4 regions of the Pseudoalteromonas sp. 5Ae-yellow genome follow, and region 1 is predicted to be linked to each of the others. Evidence: predicted binding sites of a transcription regulator. Region 1 holds the regulator's gene; each other region holds the start of a gene.

What was found. Region 1 encodes sigma-54, which starts transcription at its own class of promoters, with help from an activator protein. Its sites were predicted from a motif close to GTTGGCACGNNNNTNGNNT; they were not measured.
Region 2: H4J63_RS05965 (BON domain-containing protein) is a predicted target of sigma-54. The motif match lies at 2,036-2,054, and genes of this name have one in related genera.
Region 3: glnA (glutamate--ammonia ligase) is a predicted target of sigma-54. The motif match lies at 2,065-2,083, and genes of this name have one in related genera.
Region 4: H4J63_RS02775 (BON domain-containing protein) is a predicted target of sigma-54. The motif match lies at 2,140-2,158, and genes of this name have one in related genera.

The regions. Positions count from the first base shown of each region.
Region 1 is NZ_JACGWD010000008.1:10,594-14,814, reverse strand. Features, by position in the region: gene lptA (lipopolysaccharide transport periplasmic protein LptA) at 1-114, shown strand, start outside; gene lptB (LPS export ABC transporter ATP-binding protein) at 111-836, shown strand; gene H4J63_RS03780 (RNA polymerase factor sigma-54) at 906-2,405, shown strand; gene hpf (ribosome hibernation promoting factor) at 2,432-2,719, shown strand; gene ptsN (PTS IIA-like nitrogen regulatory protein PtsN) at 2,724-3,176, shown strand; gene rapZ (RNase adapter RapZ) at 3,195-4,040, shown strand; gene H4J63_RS03760 (HPr family phosphocarrier protein) at 4,083-4,221, shown strand, end outside.
Region 2 is NZ_JACGWD010000014.1:25,617-29,837, reverse strand. Features, by position in the region: gene H4J63_RS05975 (tRNA1(Val) (adenine(37)-N6)-methyltransferase) at 1-554, opposite strand, end outside; gene srmB (ATP-dependent RNA helicase SrmB) at 630-1,856, shown strand; gene H4J63_RS05965 (BON domain-containing protein) at 2,128-2,448, shown strand; gene H4J63_RS20520 (methyl-accepting chemotaxis protein) at 2,665-3,714, opposite strand; gene H4J63_RS20255 (hypothetical protein) at 3,757-4,221, opposite strand, start outside.
Region 3 is NZ_JACGWD010000001.1:90,076-94,296, reverse strand. Features, by position in the region: gene H4J63_RS00410 (DUF4124 domain-containing protein) at 1-488, opposite strand, end outside; gene glnA (glutamate--ammonia ligase) at 603-2,009, opposite strand; gene typA (translational GTPase TypA) at 2,517-4,221, shown strand, end outside.
Region 4 is NZ_JACGWD010000006.1:349-4,569, forward strand. Features, by position in the region: tRNA gene H4J63_RS02760 (tRNA-Ile) at 97-173, opposite strand; gene H4J63_RS02765 (hypothetical protein) at 421-927, opposite strand; gene H4J63_RS02770 (YqaE/Pmp3 family membrane protein) at 1,307-1,465, opposite strand; gene H4J63_RS02775 (BON domain-containing protein) at 1,538-2,104, opposite strand; gene H4J63_RS02780 (LiaF domain-containing protein) at 2,433-3,095, shown strand; gene H4J63_RS02785 (VOC family protein) at 3,134-3,550, opposite strand; gene suhB (inositol-1-monophosphatase) at 3,794-4,221, shown strand, end outside.

The DNA of each region.
Region 1 (4,221 bases):
GAACAACAGCTAATCAGTGCCGAAAAAGATGAAAACTCAACTGACCGCGTTCACACAATTTTAGTACCAATCGAAACTAAAAAAAGTAAAAAAGACGATAAAGGTCAGCCATGAGTACATTAAAAGCAGAGCTATTAGCAAAGAGCTATAAAGGTCGTGAAGTTGTCAAAAACGTTGGCCTTGAAGTAAAAGCTGGCAGTATTGTTGGTTTACTTGGTCCTAACGGCGCAGGTAAAACCACCACGTTTTATATGATTGTGGGACTTGTACCTAGCGACAAAGGTAAAATTTCTATCGATGATAACGATATTACTCTTTTACCTATGCATAGTCGTGCTAGATTAGGCATTGGCTACTTACCACAAGAGTCTTCAATTTTTAGAAAACTGACTGTTTATCAAAACTTAATGGCTATTTTAGAAACACGCAAAGAGTTAAATAAACAAGCCCGAGAAGACACTCTCGATAAATTATTAGATGAATTTAGCATACAACACATTCGTGATAGCCAAGGTATGGCGTTATCGGGTGGCGAACGTCGCCGCGTGGAAATAGCACGTGCGCTGGCAGCCGATCCTAAATTTATATTATTGGATGAACCATTTGCAGGTGTTGACCCGATTTCGGTATTAGATATAAAGAAAATAATAGAACATCTCAAAAATCGTGGGATTGGTGTATTAATTACCGATCATAACGTAAGAGAAACCCTTGATGTTTGTGAAAAAGCCTACATTGTTTCTCATGGGGAGCTGATTGCATCAGGTACTCCAGAACACGTATTAAATGATAAAACAGTACGCGATGTTTACTTAGGCGAGCAATTTAGGCTGTAACATTTACGCCATGTCTTTAAGCATCTGCTAGTATTAATTATAACAACATAAAAGGATTGTTAGAGATACATGAGGCAATCACTACAGCTGCGCATGGGCCAGCAACTTACAATGACTCCACAGCTGCAACAAGCTATTCGTTTGTTGCAACTCAGTACATTGGATCTCCAGCAAGAAATACAAGAAGCTCTCGACAGCAACCCGCTATTAGAGGTTGAAGAACCAGACTATTCCGAAGACGCTGCTGGTAAAAACGAGCAAAAAGCAGATACCGATGACATAACTGTTAGCGCATCGGCCGACGATGCTCCAAGCGAATACGAACAAGATAGTGGTGAAGCACTTGCAAAAGACACGCTAAGTGACGACATGGCTATGGATGTTAGCTGGGATGAGTACATGAGTGCTGCTCCTGCAGCATCATCAGGTCCAATGCCTGAAGACGAGTCAATCTACCAAGGCGCCTCAACAGAGACGCTCCACGAGTACTTAATGTGGCAGTTACAATTAACGCCATTTAGTCCTACCGATGAAGCTATTGCTATTGCGATTGTAGAAGCAGTTGATGATTCAGGTATTTTAACACTAAGCTGCGAAGAGATTTTAGAAAGCTTTAATCAAGAAAACGAAGAAGATAACGAAGTTGAACTTGATGAAATTGAAGCTGTATTAAAGCGCATCCAACTGTTTGATCCTGTCGGTATTGCTGCACGTAGTTTACAAGAGTGTTTATGTATTCAGCTTAACCAGTTTGATAAAGAAACACCTTACATTAATGAAACGAAAATGATTTTAACCGAGCATATTGATTTATTAGCAGCTCGTGACTATCGTACATTAATGAAGAAGACTAAACTCAAAGAAGAAGAGCTTAAAGAAGTAATGACATTAATACATACTCTTAGCCCTAAGCCTGCAGATACTATTGTAAGAGAAGAATCTGAGTATGTTATTCCTGATGTGTCAGTTAAAAAAATTAAAGGCCGCTGGGTTGTTGAGTTAAATCCAGATAGCATGCCTAAAATTCGTGTTAATAGCCAATACGCTGCAATGTCTCGCACTGTAAAATCCAGTGGTGACAGCCAGTTTATTCGCTCACATTTACAAGAAGCTAAATGGTTTATTAAAAGCTTAGAAAGTAGAAACGACACACTATTAAAAGTAACTAATTGTATTGTTAAGCAGCAACAAGGCTTTTTTGAACACGGCCCTGAGGCCATGAAACCAATGGTTTTAAATGATGTTGCTGAAATGGTCGAAATGCACGAATCAACAATTTCGCGCGTAACAACTCAAAAATATATGCATACACCTCGTGGCATATTTGAGCTTAAATACTTTTTCTCAAGCCATGTAAGCACCGAAAATGGGGGTGAATGTTCATCTACAGCAATACGTGCGCTCATCAGAAAATTAATCGCAGCAGAAAACTCAGCAAAACCATTGAGTGATAGCAAAATAGCGGATATATTGGCTGAGCAAGGAATTAAAGTAGCGAGACGTACAATCGCAAAATACCGCGAGTCTCTGGCTATTCCACCGTCAAATCAACGTAAAAGTTTGATTTAAGACGCTAAACAAAGAGGGTAATGCTTATGCAACTAAACTTAACTGGTCGTCACGTAGAATTAACCGATTCACTAAGAGACTATATTAATACCAAATTTGCGAAGCTAGAAAGACACTCTGATCATATTAATAATGTTCATGTCATTCTCGATGTAGAAAAATTAAATCAAAAAGCAGAAGCCACAATACATGTAAGTGGTGCTGAGCTATTTGCCTCTACGGAACATCAAGATATGTATGCCGCCATTGACTCGTTGATCGACAAGCTCGATCGACAAGTGATTAAACACAAAGAGAAGCTTGCTCGACACTAATATGATGAAATTAAGCTCACTTATATGCCAGGACTGCAGCAAAGCTGCGGTCCTTTTTAATAGCAAAAAAAGAATTTTAGAGTTCATTAGCGAACTTGCTCACGACAAACTTCCGTATTTACCGCAACAGGATATCCTTACTGCTTTAATGAGCAGAGAGAAACTGGGTAGTACAGGTATTGGGCGTGGCATTGCCATTCCTCATGGTCGAATGAGCGGTGCAGAAGAGCCTTTAGCTTTAGTACTCGTTAGCGAAACTCCAATAAATTTTGATGCAATAGATAATCGTCCTGTTGATATTTTTGTCGCACTCATCGTACCAGATGGCGATAACCAACAGCACTTAAAGACTCTCGCAACCATTGCTGATAAACTAAACAACAAAGATTTTTGTAAACAGTTACGCTGTGCAAAATCAGATGCTGAGCTTTACCAAGTTATTGTCGATCAATCATAGTTTTATAAAGGGTGTTAAATGGAGTTAATTATCATAAGCGGCCGTTCTGGTTCTGGAAAGTCGGTTGCTTTACGCATTGTAGAAGATTTAGGTTATTATTGCGTAGATAATATTCCAGTTAACTTGCTTCCTTCATTAGTTCGCAGTGTGTCTGATAGCTACGATAAAATTGCTGTTAGCATTGATGTGCGCAACATCCCTAAAGAGCAAGATGAATTTAACGATATTTTTGAATACTTACCAGGCTTTGCAAATCCTACGTTATTTTATTTAGATAGCGACGATCAAACATTAATAAAACGCTTTTCAGAAACACGCAGGTTACACCCACTATCAATTGACTCGCTGCCTCTTGATTTAGCCATCAAAAAAGAAAAAGAATTACTTGATGTATTAATCACCCGCGCCGACTTTATGATAGACACAACTGATTTAAGCGTTCACCAACTTGCAGAATCTATTCGTGAAAAGATTTTAGGTAAAAAAGATAAGCAACTAATTGTCACGTTTGAATCGTTTGGTTTTAAATACGGTATACCAAAAGAAGCAGATTACGTATTTGATGCACGCTTTTTACCAAATCCACATTGGGAACCTGAATTAAAACCTTTAAATGGGTTAGATCAACCCGTTAAAGATTATTTGGCCAATCACAGCATAGTGCAAAAATTCACATGGCAAATTCAGACATTTGTACAAACATGGTTACCGCACTTAGAGCGAAATAACCGCAGTTATTTAACCATTGCTATTGGGTGTACAGGCGGACAACATCGCTCTGTATATTTAGCGCAAACTATCGGTGAAAGTTTTGCAATGACACATCCCAATGTTAAAATTCGCCATCGCGAACAAGAAAAATAATATAGCTGAATAATCACCTGTTCAGCTTAGGTAGAGTAAGTTATGCATTGTGAAGACACTTTTTTAATAAAAAACAAATTAGGATTGCACGCCAGAGCAGCCACCGTGCTTGCCCAATTAGCAGTGCAGTTTGATGCGACAATTACATTATTTCAAGATGACAAAGAAGCTGCAGGCGATA
Region 2 (4,221 bases), on a different contig from region 1:
GGCGTGGCCTTTACTTGGCAGTGAGTATTTAAATAAAGCCCATTTTGAATAGCAAGCTCAATAAATAATGCGCCTTCAACGCTTGGGAGTATTAAGCTAAAGCGAGCGCGGCTATGGCTTAAGCGTTTAAACGCATTAATTAACTCTTCAAAACTTAGGCCGTCTGTATGGCGTGCGGCATTACGCGCAGCATTATCGCCTTTTAAACTGTGATTAAAATACGGTGGATTAGAGATAACCACGTCAAATTTAACTTCACTACTAAAGCGTTGAATAGTTTGGTGCGTAATACTTATAGTTGGCCACGGACTATTAGCTACATTTTTTAATGCTTGGGTATAGGCGCTTTCGTCAATTTCTACCGCAGTTATATCAAGCTCATTACTGCGCTGCTTACACATTAGTGCTAGTAAGCCGGTGCCGGTGCCTATATCAAGTAATGACTTTGCGCCGCTTAAATTAGCCCATGCACCAAGCAAAATGCCATCGGTAGAAACTTTCATTGCACAGTGGTCGTGTTCAACTTTAAATTGTTTAAATACAAAACCAGACATTTTTTCACCTTTTCATTCACCAAGCGCAGCATAGCGCGTATAATCAGGGTAATTGTCCCTTATTTTAGACACTCTATGCAATTTTCTGAATTTGATCTTGATAACAAGCTACTCGATGCCATTAATAAAATGGGCTACGAGACGCCAACCAGCATTCAACAACAAGCTATTCCTGAAGCACTACAGGGGCGCGACATTTTAGCATCTGCGCCTACTGGTACAGGTAAAACAGCGGCATTTTTAATTCCGGCTATTCAGTACTTACTGGATTTCCCACGTCGTGACCCTGGTTTTGCGCGCGTACTCGTTATGACCCCAACTCGTGAGTTGGCTTATCAAATTCATGAACAATGTGAACTGCTAGCTAAGCGCACACACCTAAAAATTGGTGTAGTAACAGGCGGTATTAACTACGGCACGCATAAAGAAATTTTTGAAAAAAATAACGATATTTTAATCGCCACACCAGGTCGATTAATGGAATACCTAGAAACCGAAAACTTTCATGCTGAACACGTAGAAATGCTTATTATCGATGAAGCAGATCGCATGTTAGATATGGGTTTCAAAAAAGAAATGAGCCGTATTTGTGACGAAGCTAAAAATCGTCGCCAATGTTTTTTATTCTCAGCAACACTTGAAGGTGACAGCGTAGAAAGGTTTGCTGAAAAAACATTAAACGACCCAGCTCTATTAGAAGCCGAATCGTCACGTAAAGAAAAGGCTAAAATTCACCAATGGGTACATTTAGCCGACGATTATCATCACAAACTTGAATTATTAGTTAATACGCTAAAAAATCCTGACGTAACTAAAGCGATTGTGTTTGTTAAAACTCGCGAACGCTTAGAAACATTGATTGGCGAACTTACAACTAATGATGTAAAAGCAGCGTGGTTACGCGGCGAAATGCCACAAGACAAACGTATGAAAGCCATGGAAAACTTCCACAGTGGCAAAACAAGCATATTAGTTGCTACCGACGTAGCTGCACGTGGTATTGACGTATCTGACATCAGCCACGTTATTAACTTTGATATGCCGCGTACTGCCGACGTATATGTACACCGTATTGGTCGTACTGGCCGTGCTGGTAAAAAAGGGATAGCAATATCGCTAGTTGAAGCACACGATATTGGTATTTTATATAAAGTAGAGCGCTACGTTGAACAAAAATTAAAACGCCGTGTAATTAGAGGTGTCGAGCCACAGCATAAAGAAGCGAAGCCACCAGCTAAAAAGCGTAAAGATCCAGTAAAAATGAAAGCCAAGAAAAAGGCTAAGGTTAAAAAGAAAAAGTAACCTAAAACATTTTTATACTAAGCCGGCTTTTGTCGGCTTTTTAATGCAAGCTTTATAGCTCTGTCACTTGTACCTGTTACATATGTAACCCAAGCATGTAACTCATACTCATTTAAATGTAATTTTTGCCCACCTGAATTTCCACTTAATAAAATCCCCTTATATTTCATGGCGTTAATATTGGCACCGAAATTGTAACTACAATAATAACCTAGCCGATGGAATTTCCATTTTGTGGCTGCACTATTCACCGTAATGTAAGGATTAAGTTATGAACCGCTTCAAGTTAACTATCGCTTTAGTATCATTTTGTTGTTTATTTTTATTAGCTTGCGCTACAAAGGTAAGTGCAGCAACCAACATGGCCGTAGTAAGCAGTGTAGCCACTCAACCTAACTTACAACAAGCTATCACCAACACCCTACGAACTAATCCTAACCTAGCGTTAAGTGATATTCGTGTGCAGGTAAAAAATGGTGAAGTAGATTTATATGGTGAAGCACAAACTGGTTTTCAGCGCGCACTAGCTCAAAAGTTTTTAGAAAATATGGATGGCGTAAAAATCATTCGTAACAAAATTAGCGTTATTTAACATGTTAGAATAAAACATAATTATGTTGGAAGTTTGTAATTTACGAGCTCATCGGTTGCAGAGTGTCTCACCAACTCTAATATTTACTTATGCGCGTGCACTATTTGGCACGCGCTTATTTACGTCTTTTATGGTACGTCCCTGTAACATCCTACCGTAGTTATATCTGTATGATTAGCGTCATTAAATCAAAGATTTCTAAATTAATAGAGTAAGTTAAAGACTAAACTTTTGGGCCTCATCATTTAAACCGTTTGCCATCCTAGACAATTCGCTACTTGATTGTGCAATATCCCTAACTGCCTGCTCGGTCTCTGATATACCCATATTTATGACACCTATATTTCGTGATATTTCATCGATGGTGGTTGCCTGCTGTTCAGAGGCGGTTGCAATTTGAACAACCATATCAAATATTTCATCTACTGCTTTGCCTACATTACTATTGATTAAGTTTGCTTTCTTAGCTATTTCCTGAACTTGAGTTGTTTGTCCTACATTGTCTGTCATTGCTTGAACAGCTGCGTTACTGGCACTAACAACAGCTTCAATGATCACTTCAACCTCCATTGTAGACTCTTGCGTAGACTTAGCTAAGCTTCGTACTTCATCAGCAACAACAGCAAAACCACGCCCTTGTTCACCAGCTCTAGCTGCTTCAATTGCTGCGTTCAAAGCAAGTAAATTAGTCTGATCAGCTATCTTTTTAATAACGCCTAATACATTCACTATTTTTTCTGAATTATGCTTCAACTCCGTCACTTCATGTGCTGATTTTTTTGTAGCTTCTCCAAGAGAAACAAGTGCGTTGTAAGTACTATCATTATTTTCAGAGCCTTCTCGAGCCATTCTTTGAATATTTTCACATAATAATGATGCACTAGCAGTTGTACTCGCTATCTCTTTTACTGTTTCAGTCATTTCGGTAGTGGCGGCTGCAACTTGTATAGTTTGTGCTTGCTGCTCGGTAACTGCTAAGCTAGTTTGCTCAGTAACTGAGGCAAGCTCTGTTGCTGTACTGCCTTGCTGAACTGCAACGTTAGATAATTCACCAATCATTTTTCTGAGATTTTCTAACATGGTATGCAATGCAACTTGTAGCATGCCTACCTCATCGTGTGAATTAACTTCGATATTACTGCTAAGATCTCCTGCCGCCACTTTTTTAGCAAAAGTGGAAGCTACAATTATTGGAGTCGCTATTTTTCGAGAAAAGAAAACACCAATAAATACAACAACAATTGCAGCTACTATTATAGAAATCACACTAAAAAGCACAGTCTGATGGACTGGTGCAAATGCTTCTGATTAGTCAATTTCACTTAATATAATCCAGCTAAAATCTCCAATCTTTATACTATCGAAGGCAGAAAGTACGTTATTTCCATTATAATCTTTTATTATTTTAGTACCATGTTGAGCATTTAAAGCTAAATTTACAGCCTCTGTATCAGCACCATTATTTGTTACAGTTCCTGCAAAACTTGCTTTGAGTGAATGTCCTTCTGGGTCAAGATATGAATCAGAACGCATTAGCTTATCTTCTCCAACTAGGTAACTCTCACCAGTTTCTCCCATCCCTTCGCGAACACCCATTATTTGATTAGTCCCTTTGCTCGAAAGCTGTAAAGCAACTATTGTATCGCTACCATCAACAGGTATAGCAATAAACGCAGCGGGTTCTCCATTACTTGGTGCATACGGTTTGTAATCAGCAATACTAAAACTTTTAGATTGTTTAACCTCTTTAATTAAATCTCCTAAATTTGAACT
Region 3 (4,221 bases), on a different contig from region 1:
AAAAACATACAGGGCTCGCTTGTAGCAATAACTTGGTTTTTACTATTAAAAAGCTTTAATTGTAGTGTGTGCTGACCACGTTCTACATCCCTTATTGCAAAGGTTGAGCTGTCACTGGCAGGGCCGTGTGCTTTACCATCAATAAAAAGTTGTATAGTAAAACCAGTTTCAAAGCGCGGTTTTATTCGGCTAGTAACATAAACAGTGCCGGTATTTTCACGAATAGTCTGGTTATGATCAGGTGAGGAAATGGCAATACTAAAGGCCGCTTGTTGAGGCTGGGGTTGCTCGTCAAAAATGTCAGTATTTGTTGCAGGCATATTAAGATCTTGGCTGGTAAGCTTTACCTCTTTAGCACCTCTATGAGGGGTGTCAGAGAACACTAATACGCCATTTTTATCTTTCCAAGCGTATATTTTTGTTTCACCGGCATAACCATAATTACTTAATCCTAAAGTAATTAATAGTAATAAAATCTTGTTATTCACTCTGCAGCCCTGCATTTTTATCGGTAACTTAACTTTAGTGGAGATTGACTAATTTTACCATTAAAAAAGCCCGCAAAGCGGGCTTGAGAACACACATATTTTTTACAGCTTATATTAACAGCTGTAGTACATTTCAAACTCAACTGGGTGAGTTGTCATGTTAAGCTTTTCAACTTCTTTAGACTTAAGTTCGATGTAAGCATCGATTAAGTCGTCAGTGAATACGCCACCTTGAGTTAAGAATTCACGGTCTGCGCTAAGTGCAGATAGTGCTTCGTCAAGTGATGCTGCAACAGTTGGAATTTCTGCTGCTTCTTCAGCTGGTAAGTCGTATAAATCTTTATCCATAGCATCGCCAGGGTGGATCTTGTTTTTGATACCATCAAGGCCAGCCATAAGCATTGCTGAGAAAGCAAGGTATGGGTTAGCTGTTGGATCCGGGAAGCGTACTTCAATACGACGACCTTTTTCAGATGGAACCACTGGGATACGGATTGATGCAGAACGGTTACGTGCAGAGTACGCAAGCATAACTGGTGCTTCAAAACCTGGTACTAAACGTTTGTACGAGTTAGTAGATGCGTTTGCAAAAGCGTTAATTGCTTTAGCATGCTTAATGATACCGCCAATGTAGTAAAGTGCATCTTCAGAAAGACCGCCGTACTTATCGCCAGCAAAAAGGTTAACACCGTCTTTAGCAAGTGACTGGTGACAATGCATACCAGAACCGTTATCACCAACAACTGGCTTAGGCATAAACGTTGCTGTTTTACCGTATAAGTGAGCCATGTTATGGATAACATATTTCATTTCTTGGATTTCATCCGCTTTTAATACCATTGTATTAAAGCGAGTAGCAATCTCGTTTTGACCTGCTGTTGCAACTTCGTGGTGATGTGCTTCTACTACTTGACCCATTTCTTCTAGAACTAGACACGTAGCTGAACGCCAATCTTGGAAGTCATCAACAGGAGCAACTGGGAAGTAACCGCCTTTAATACCTGGACGGTGACCTGTGTTGCCATCTGCATATTCTTTATCTGAGTTCCAAGCAGCTTGCTTAGAATCAATTTTGTACATAGAACCAGACATATCTGATTTGTATTTAACGTCGTCAAATACGAAAAACTCTGGCTCAGGGCCAAATAAAACTGTATCTGCAATACCTGTAGAGCGCATGTAATCTTCAGCACGCTTAGCAACAGAACGCGGGTCGCGCTCATAACCTTGAAGTGTTGAAGGCTCTACTACGTCACAACGTACGATTAATGTTGATTCTTCAGTGAAAGGGTCTAGTTTGATTGATTCAGCAACTGGCATTAATACCATGTCTGATTCGTTTATGCCTTTCCAGCCTGCAATTGAAGAACCGTCAAACATTTTACCGTCTTCAAAAAAGTCTTCATCAACTTGGTGATGAGGAATAGATATATGTTGTTCTTTACCCTTAGTGTCAGTAAAGCGTAAATCAATGAACTTGACGTCATTTTCTTTAATAAAATCTAAAACCGATTGTGACATGTGTCCTCCAACTATTGGGTTTTGTTATTGCTGCATAATTGCTTTGGGATTTACTAAGCTGATTTTGTGCCATTTTTATAACTAGCTGTTTATAAATTAAAAAAATATCGTTGCATCAAAATGGAATGTACAAACGCACTATATTGGTGCGTAAATTTTCCTTTTTGGTGCAAAATTTACAGGGCACAATTTGCTGCTAATTTAATCGCTCGGAAATAGCATAACCTAAATGCAAAAGAGTACCAAAAAGATCAGCAAAATAGCCAAAAAGGCTGTTTTTCAAAAAAAATTTGAAATTTAATTCATATAATTGTCATATATAAAACAGATACTTAGTAAAAGTATTGAGAAAGTTTTGAAATTTATATTGGATAAACTTTCATCCATGTCATTAATGAGGGATAATATGCGCCCTTTTAAATCCTATGCTGGGACATCTCGCGAAAGCGTGGATGAGTGCGTAGATCTTGCAGGATCAATGAGAATTTAATTTCTCTGAGTAAATATATGAGCATCGAACAGTTAAGAAATATAGCGATTATCGCGCACGTTGACCATGGTAAAACAACACTGGTTGACAAACTACTTGAGCAATCAGGTACATTAGAAACACGCGGCGGTAACGAAGAGCGCGTGATGGACTCAAACGACATTGAGAAAGAACGTGGTATTACCATTTTGGCTAAAAACACAGCCATTTCTTGGAATGACTACCATATCAATATCGTAGATACCCCGGGACACGCCGATTTCGGTGGTGAAGTTGAACGCGTACTTTCGATGGCTGACTCAGTATTATTACTTGTTGATGCTCAAGAAGGTCCAATGCCGCAAACGCGTTTCGTTACGCAAAAAGCATTCGCGCAAGGCTTAAAACCAATCGTCGTTATCAATAAAATTGATAAGCCAGGCGCTCGTCCAGATTGGGTTATGGATCAAATCTTTGATTTATTCGACAACCTTGGCGCGACTGACGAACAGTTAGACTTTAAAGTAATCTACGCTTCAGCAATCAACGGTTGGGCAACACTAGATTTAGACGAACCATCAGACAACATGGAACCTATGTTCAAGATGATCGTTGAAGAAGTATCACCACCGGATGCAGATCCTGAAGGTGACTTCCAAATGCAAATTTCTCAACTAGATTACAACTCTTATGTTGGTGTAGTTGGTATTGGTCGTATAAAACGTGGTTCTGTTGCTCCTAACCAACAAGTTACTATTATCAGTGCTGATGGCACTACACGTAATGGTAAAATTGGTGCAGTACAAAGCTACCTAGGTCTTGAGCGTATCGAAACTGATAGAGCTTACGCTGGTAACATCGTAACTGTAACAGGTATTGGTGAGCTTAAGATTTCTGATACAGTTTGTTTCCCAGGAAACGTTGAAGCATTACCACCACTAAGTGTTGATGAGCCAACTGTAACAATGACATTCTCTGTAAATAACTCACCTTTCTGTGGTAAAGAAGGTAAGTTTGTAACGTCACGTAATATCCGTGAGCGTTTAGACAAAGAATTAGTACACAACGTAGCACTTCGCGTTGAAGATACTGCTAGCCCAGATAGCTTCCGTGTTTCTGGTCGTGGTGAATTACACCTAGGTATCTTAATCGAAAACATGCGTCGTGAAGGTTACGAGCTTTCAGTTTCTCGTCCAGAAGTTATCTTACGTACTGTAGATGGCGTTCTAGAAGAACCGTTTGAAACAGTGACTATTGACTGTCAAGAAGAGCATCAAGGTTCTGTTATGGAACAAGTTGGCCTACGTAAAGGTGAACTTACTAACATGACTCCAGATGGCAAAGGCCGTATGCGTTTAGACTTCATGATCCCAAGCCGTGGTTTAATTGGTTTCCAAACTGATTTCATGACGCTTACTTCGGGTTCTGGTCTTATGTACCATACGTTCGATCATTATGGTCCTCATAAAGGTGGCGCTATCGGTGTTCGTAAGAACGGCGTAATGATTGCAAACGCAACTGGTAAAGCACTTACTAACGCATTATTCAACTTACAAGAGCGCGGCCGTTTATTCATCGGTCACGGTGTTGAAGTATACGAAGGTATGGTTATCGGTATTCATAACCGTGATAACGACCTTACAGTTAACGCCCTTAAAGGCAAGCAGTTAACTAACGTACGTGCATCTGGTACTGATGAAGCGCAAACGCTTTCTCCGCACCTTAACTACTCACTTGAGCAAG
Region 4 (4,221 bases), on a different contig from region 1:
ATTATTAGGGGTAAAAAAAGAGTAATAAATTACACGATATTAAATTTATGTAGCTTTAAATAATTTGAGTAGGTATTTTTGGAAAGTTTGTAAAAGTGGTGGCCCCTCCCAGACTCGAACTGGGGACCTAACGATTATGAGTCGTGTGCTCTAACCAACTGAGCTAAGGGGCCAACTTTTATATAACTGCAAGACAGTTAATTTTTGAAGCGTTTAGTCACAGAGCGACTAAAGCGGACTGCAGTATAAAAACTTTTTAGGTGCTTGTCACTACCAAAAACCTTTATTTTAATAATCAGTAAGCTAACTGCTTAAATAGTAATCTTTTAGGCGGGTATAAACATAAAACGTAAGATATCTTCCACTATATTCTCTGCACTAAATTATAAAAACCTTCCTTCAACATGTAGTCTTTTATATTTAACGCTCTATTTTTTTAAGTAAAGCTAACATATATGTGTAGGCATACAAGGCTGTAAAAAATATGCTTGGAGCTACTGTAAGTGCCAAATTAGGTGTCTCATTAATTACATTCACTATAATCACTAAGCTCGATTGAACAGTAATCGGAATAATAGGCGAAAAAAGTACACCTGCTATTTTTTTGTTACCTAAATACGAGGCGCTAGAGTTAATTGCATTATTGAAGCTTTGTCGTATTGCTACGTTTTGTGGTGTTTTAGAATGAAACATACAAATAATTGGAGTTACAAACGCAAGCGTTACATAACTAGACTTATACTTGTTGACGACCTTTTCTAAAATAAAGGTAAAAAACAGTGTTACAAATCCACTATACAAACCTTGCACTAATGCAGCTTGAAGCGTGACCGATTTAGCAATATCTGCCGAACTGTTTGCCCAGTAGGCCCAACTAAAATAAAAAACGAATGACACAACGCCTGACAGTATAAGTCGAATATTCAATTAGCTACCTCAATATGCGTAAAAACTCGGTTTAATGATAACACTAGAAGTGATGGTAATATTGCCACTTAATAATAGAGTAATTAATCGCGTATTGTAGATATATAAATAAACTAATGTTAAAGATTTCCTAAATGGCATCAATACAGAATCAGAACACTACTGTTAGTTAGAAAGCTTAATTGAAGTAAACGATAGGTGTGGCTGAGGGAATGTTGGGAGTGAGTTACATGAAATAAATCACTTAGTTTGAGTAAATTAAAAATTAGATTTTGATAATAAATATTTACTTTAAAAACTAATATTGTGAGCCGATCAGTACTGAAGTTTTTATTTAGCTAAACCTCAGTAGTCGGCTTACACAATATATAATCTGTCATTATTTTTTCGCAATAATGTAGATCGCATGTATTAACCCTGGGAAATAACCTAACAGTGTTAATAAAATATTTAACCAAAAATGCATACCTAAGCCAACTTGCAAAAATACACCTAATGGCGGCAATAAAACTGAAAGTATTATACGAATAATATCCATGATTAAACTCCATTTAAATTAAGCATTAAAAAGGCGTAAAGCCCAGTGTTAGTGGGCCTTAACTATAATGTGTTATTCAGCAGTAATAGATAGTTTATCAACTACGTCACGAACATCTTCAGCATTTTTAGCAATTTTAACTGCTAGTTGTTTTTCAGCTTCAGACTCTACTGAGCCATTCAGAGTTACTATACCGTTGTCGGTATCAACATCGATGTCTGTACCACCAACTTCTGAATCAAACAGGAAGCGAGTTGTGATTACAGTGGTGATTTTAGCGTCCGTTAGGTCGTTATCATCATCGTCCATCATGTCTTTGCTTCTATCCTTTGTGTCCATGCTTTTAACAACGGTAAGGCTGTTTTCAACATCAGATACGCCATCTAGGCTAAGTACAAGTTCTTCTGCTAGCTCTTTATCAAGCTCGCTATTAACTTTACCTGTAAGTACTACCTTGCCATTTTTTACATCAGTGTTAATGTCAAAGTTGTTTAGATTAGTGTTCATAAGTAGAACTGTTTCTGCCTTACCATCAATCCAAGCATCTTTACTTTCGTTTTCCCAGCTGTTTGCTTGGGCACCCATAGCCGTAGTACCAAGAACTAGAGCTGCGATAATAGATTTGTTAAATGTTTTCATAATCTTTCTCCTTTTGATTAAAGACACTTTAACTAATGCGAGCTTTAGGCCAACTTTATTTATATATATATTTCAATAACTTGATGTAATCCTGGGATAAGGCACTATCTATAGCTGTGTAACTATTTACAGGCTACTCGGTAAAACTTTCTCAAATAGTGAAAATAACTAGATAATTGCATTTTTGGTTAATCTATCGTTAATATAACAAAACATAAAACATCATTAAAAATTAAACCATTGATAATTAAGATTATTATATTTGGTGCGTGCTTTGCATATAAACATCAGAAGCAGTATTAATAGCAAACATAATAAGGAATGCCCCATGTCTGTAAAAGTCGAAGACCGCCCAATAGAGCAAGTACGCGAACAAGTAATTGATCAATTAATTTATAATTACAGTCATGGGGTGATTTCTGTTGATGCATTTGAGAGACGCTTAGATAACGCGATGGATGCACTTAATAACGAAGCTCTTTTAGCCTTAGTAGAAGATTTAACACTTAATACTGATCAGCAATATAAAGCAGAAAAACAATCGCAATTTACACCACATTATAGTGCACAACAAAACAGTGATGATGATTTTACATTACGCAGCATTTTAGGCTCTAACGAGCGAAGCGGTCAGTGGGTCGTGCCAAAGAATATATATTTGAGTAACTTTATGGGATCGGTGGTGCTAGATTTTACCGATGCCATTTTTGCGCATCAAAATGTAACTATTCACGTTAACTGTATTTTTGGTAGTGATGAGATTTACGTACCAGAGCATGTAAATGTAGTGTCTAAAATGTTTTGTATTTTAAGTAGCCTTGAAAATAAATCTGTGTCGCTTAACAAACGCCAAGGTCCTACTATTCACATTGAAGGAAAGGCAGTAATGGGCTCAGTCGAAGTAAAAATAAAGCGCACAATTAAAGAAAAATTTATGAGCTTTGCTAATGAGCTAAAAACACAACTTGGCGCTGGAAATAATCGTTCATAAAGCCTCGTTAAGCACCGCACTTTGCGGTGGTTAACCTATTATAAATCGTTATTTCGCTCACTCGGGATATCACTTAAATATTCTACAAATTCTACTTCAAACCCTGCGGGGTCAACAAAATAAACATTCTTTCTAAAAGGGTTCTCACTACCTTGCTTACTTAGAGTAAAACCCGCTTTATTTAAGCGCATTACTACTGCGCTTAAATTATTAGTTACATAAGCAAAGTGTGCAAAACCAACTTGATGGCCCGATAAGCTTCTGTTTTCAGCCTCACCATGATCGCTTATCGCAATATAATGCGTGTCATCCCCAAAGTGTACCCAGCGTCTTGGTTTTCCATGCCAATCGCCTCTGCCCTCACTTCTAATCGACCAATGTGGAAATACAGCGCGATAAAATGTAAGCATACTATCTATATCACTCGCGACTAAGTTTACGTGCTCTAAATACATAATGTTATCCTATCAGTTAAGTTAGGAGTACGATAAAACCTCAAGTTAACTTTAGGTAAAGTGTTATTTAAATTTAATTTATTTAAATGCAGATAATTATTTTTTAAAAATATATAAACTTTTCAATCTTGTATAAAAAACAAACACAAGTATTTGGGGTTTATTGTTTACTTTATGGCAAAAGTCGCTAAAATACGCCGGCTGAAATATATAAACGTTCTTTTACAACCCAAAGGTAATACCATGCATCCAATGTTAAACATTGCGGTTCGCGCTGCGCGCAACGCAGGCAAAATTTTACTTCGCGCAAGTGAAGATTTATCAAAAGTTGAAGTGCAACAAAAAGGCGCTAACGACTTAGTAACTAACATTGATAAAGAAGCCGAAGCCGTAATTCGTGACACTATTTTACAGTCTTACCCTACTCACTCAATTGTTGGTGAAGAACTAGGTGAGCATAAAGGCAAGGATGATGATTACCAATGGATTGTAGATCCTATCGATGGAACAACTAACTTCATCAAAGGTATCCCTCATTACGCGGTTTCTATCGCACTTAAAGTTAAAGGTCGTTTAGACCAAGCTGTTATTTATGATCCAATTCGTGGTGAGCTTTTCACTGCATCTCGCGGTCAAGGCACTCAGTTAAACAGTAAACGTCTACGCGTTAG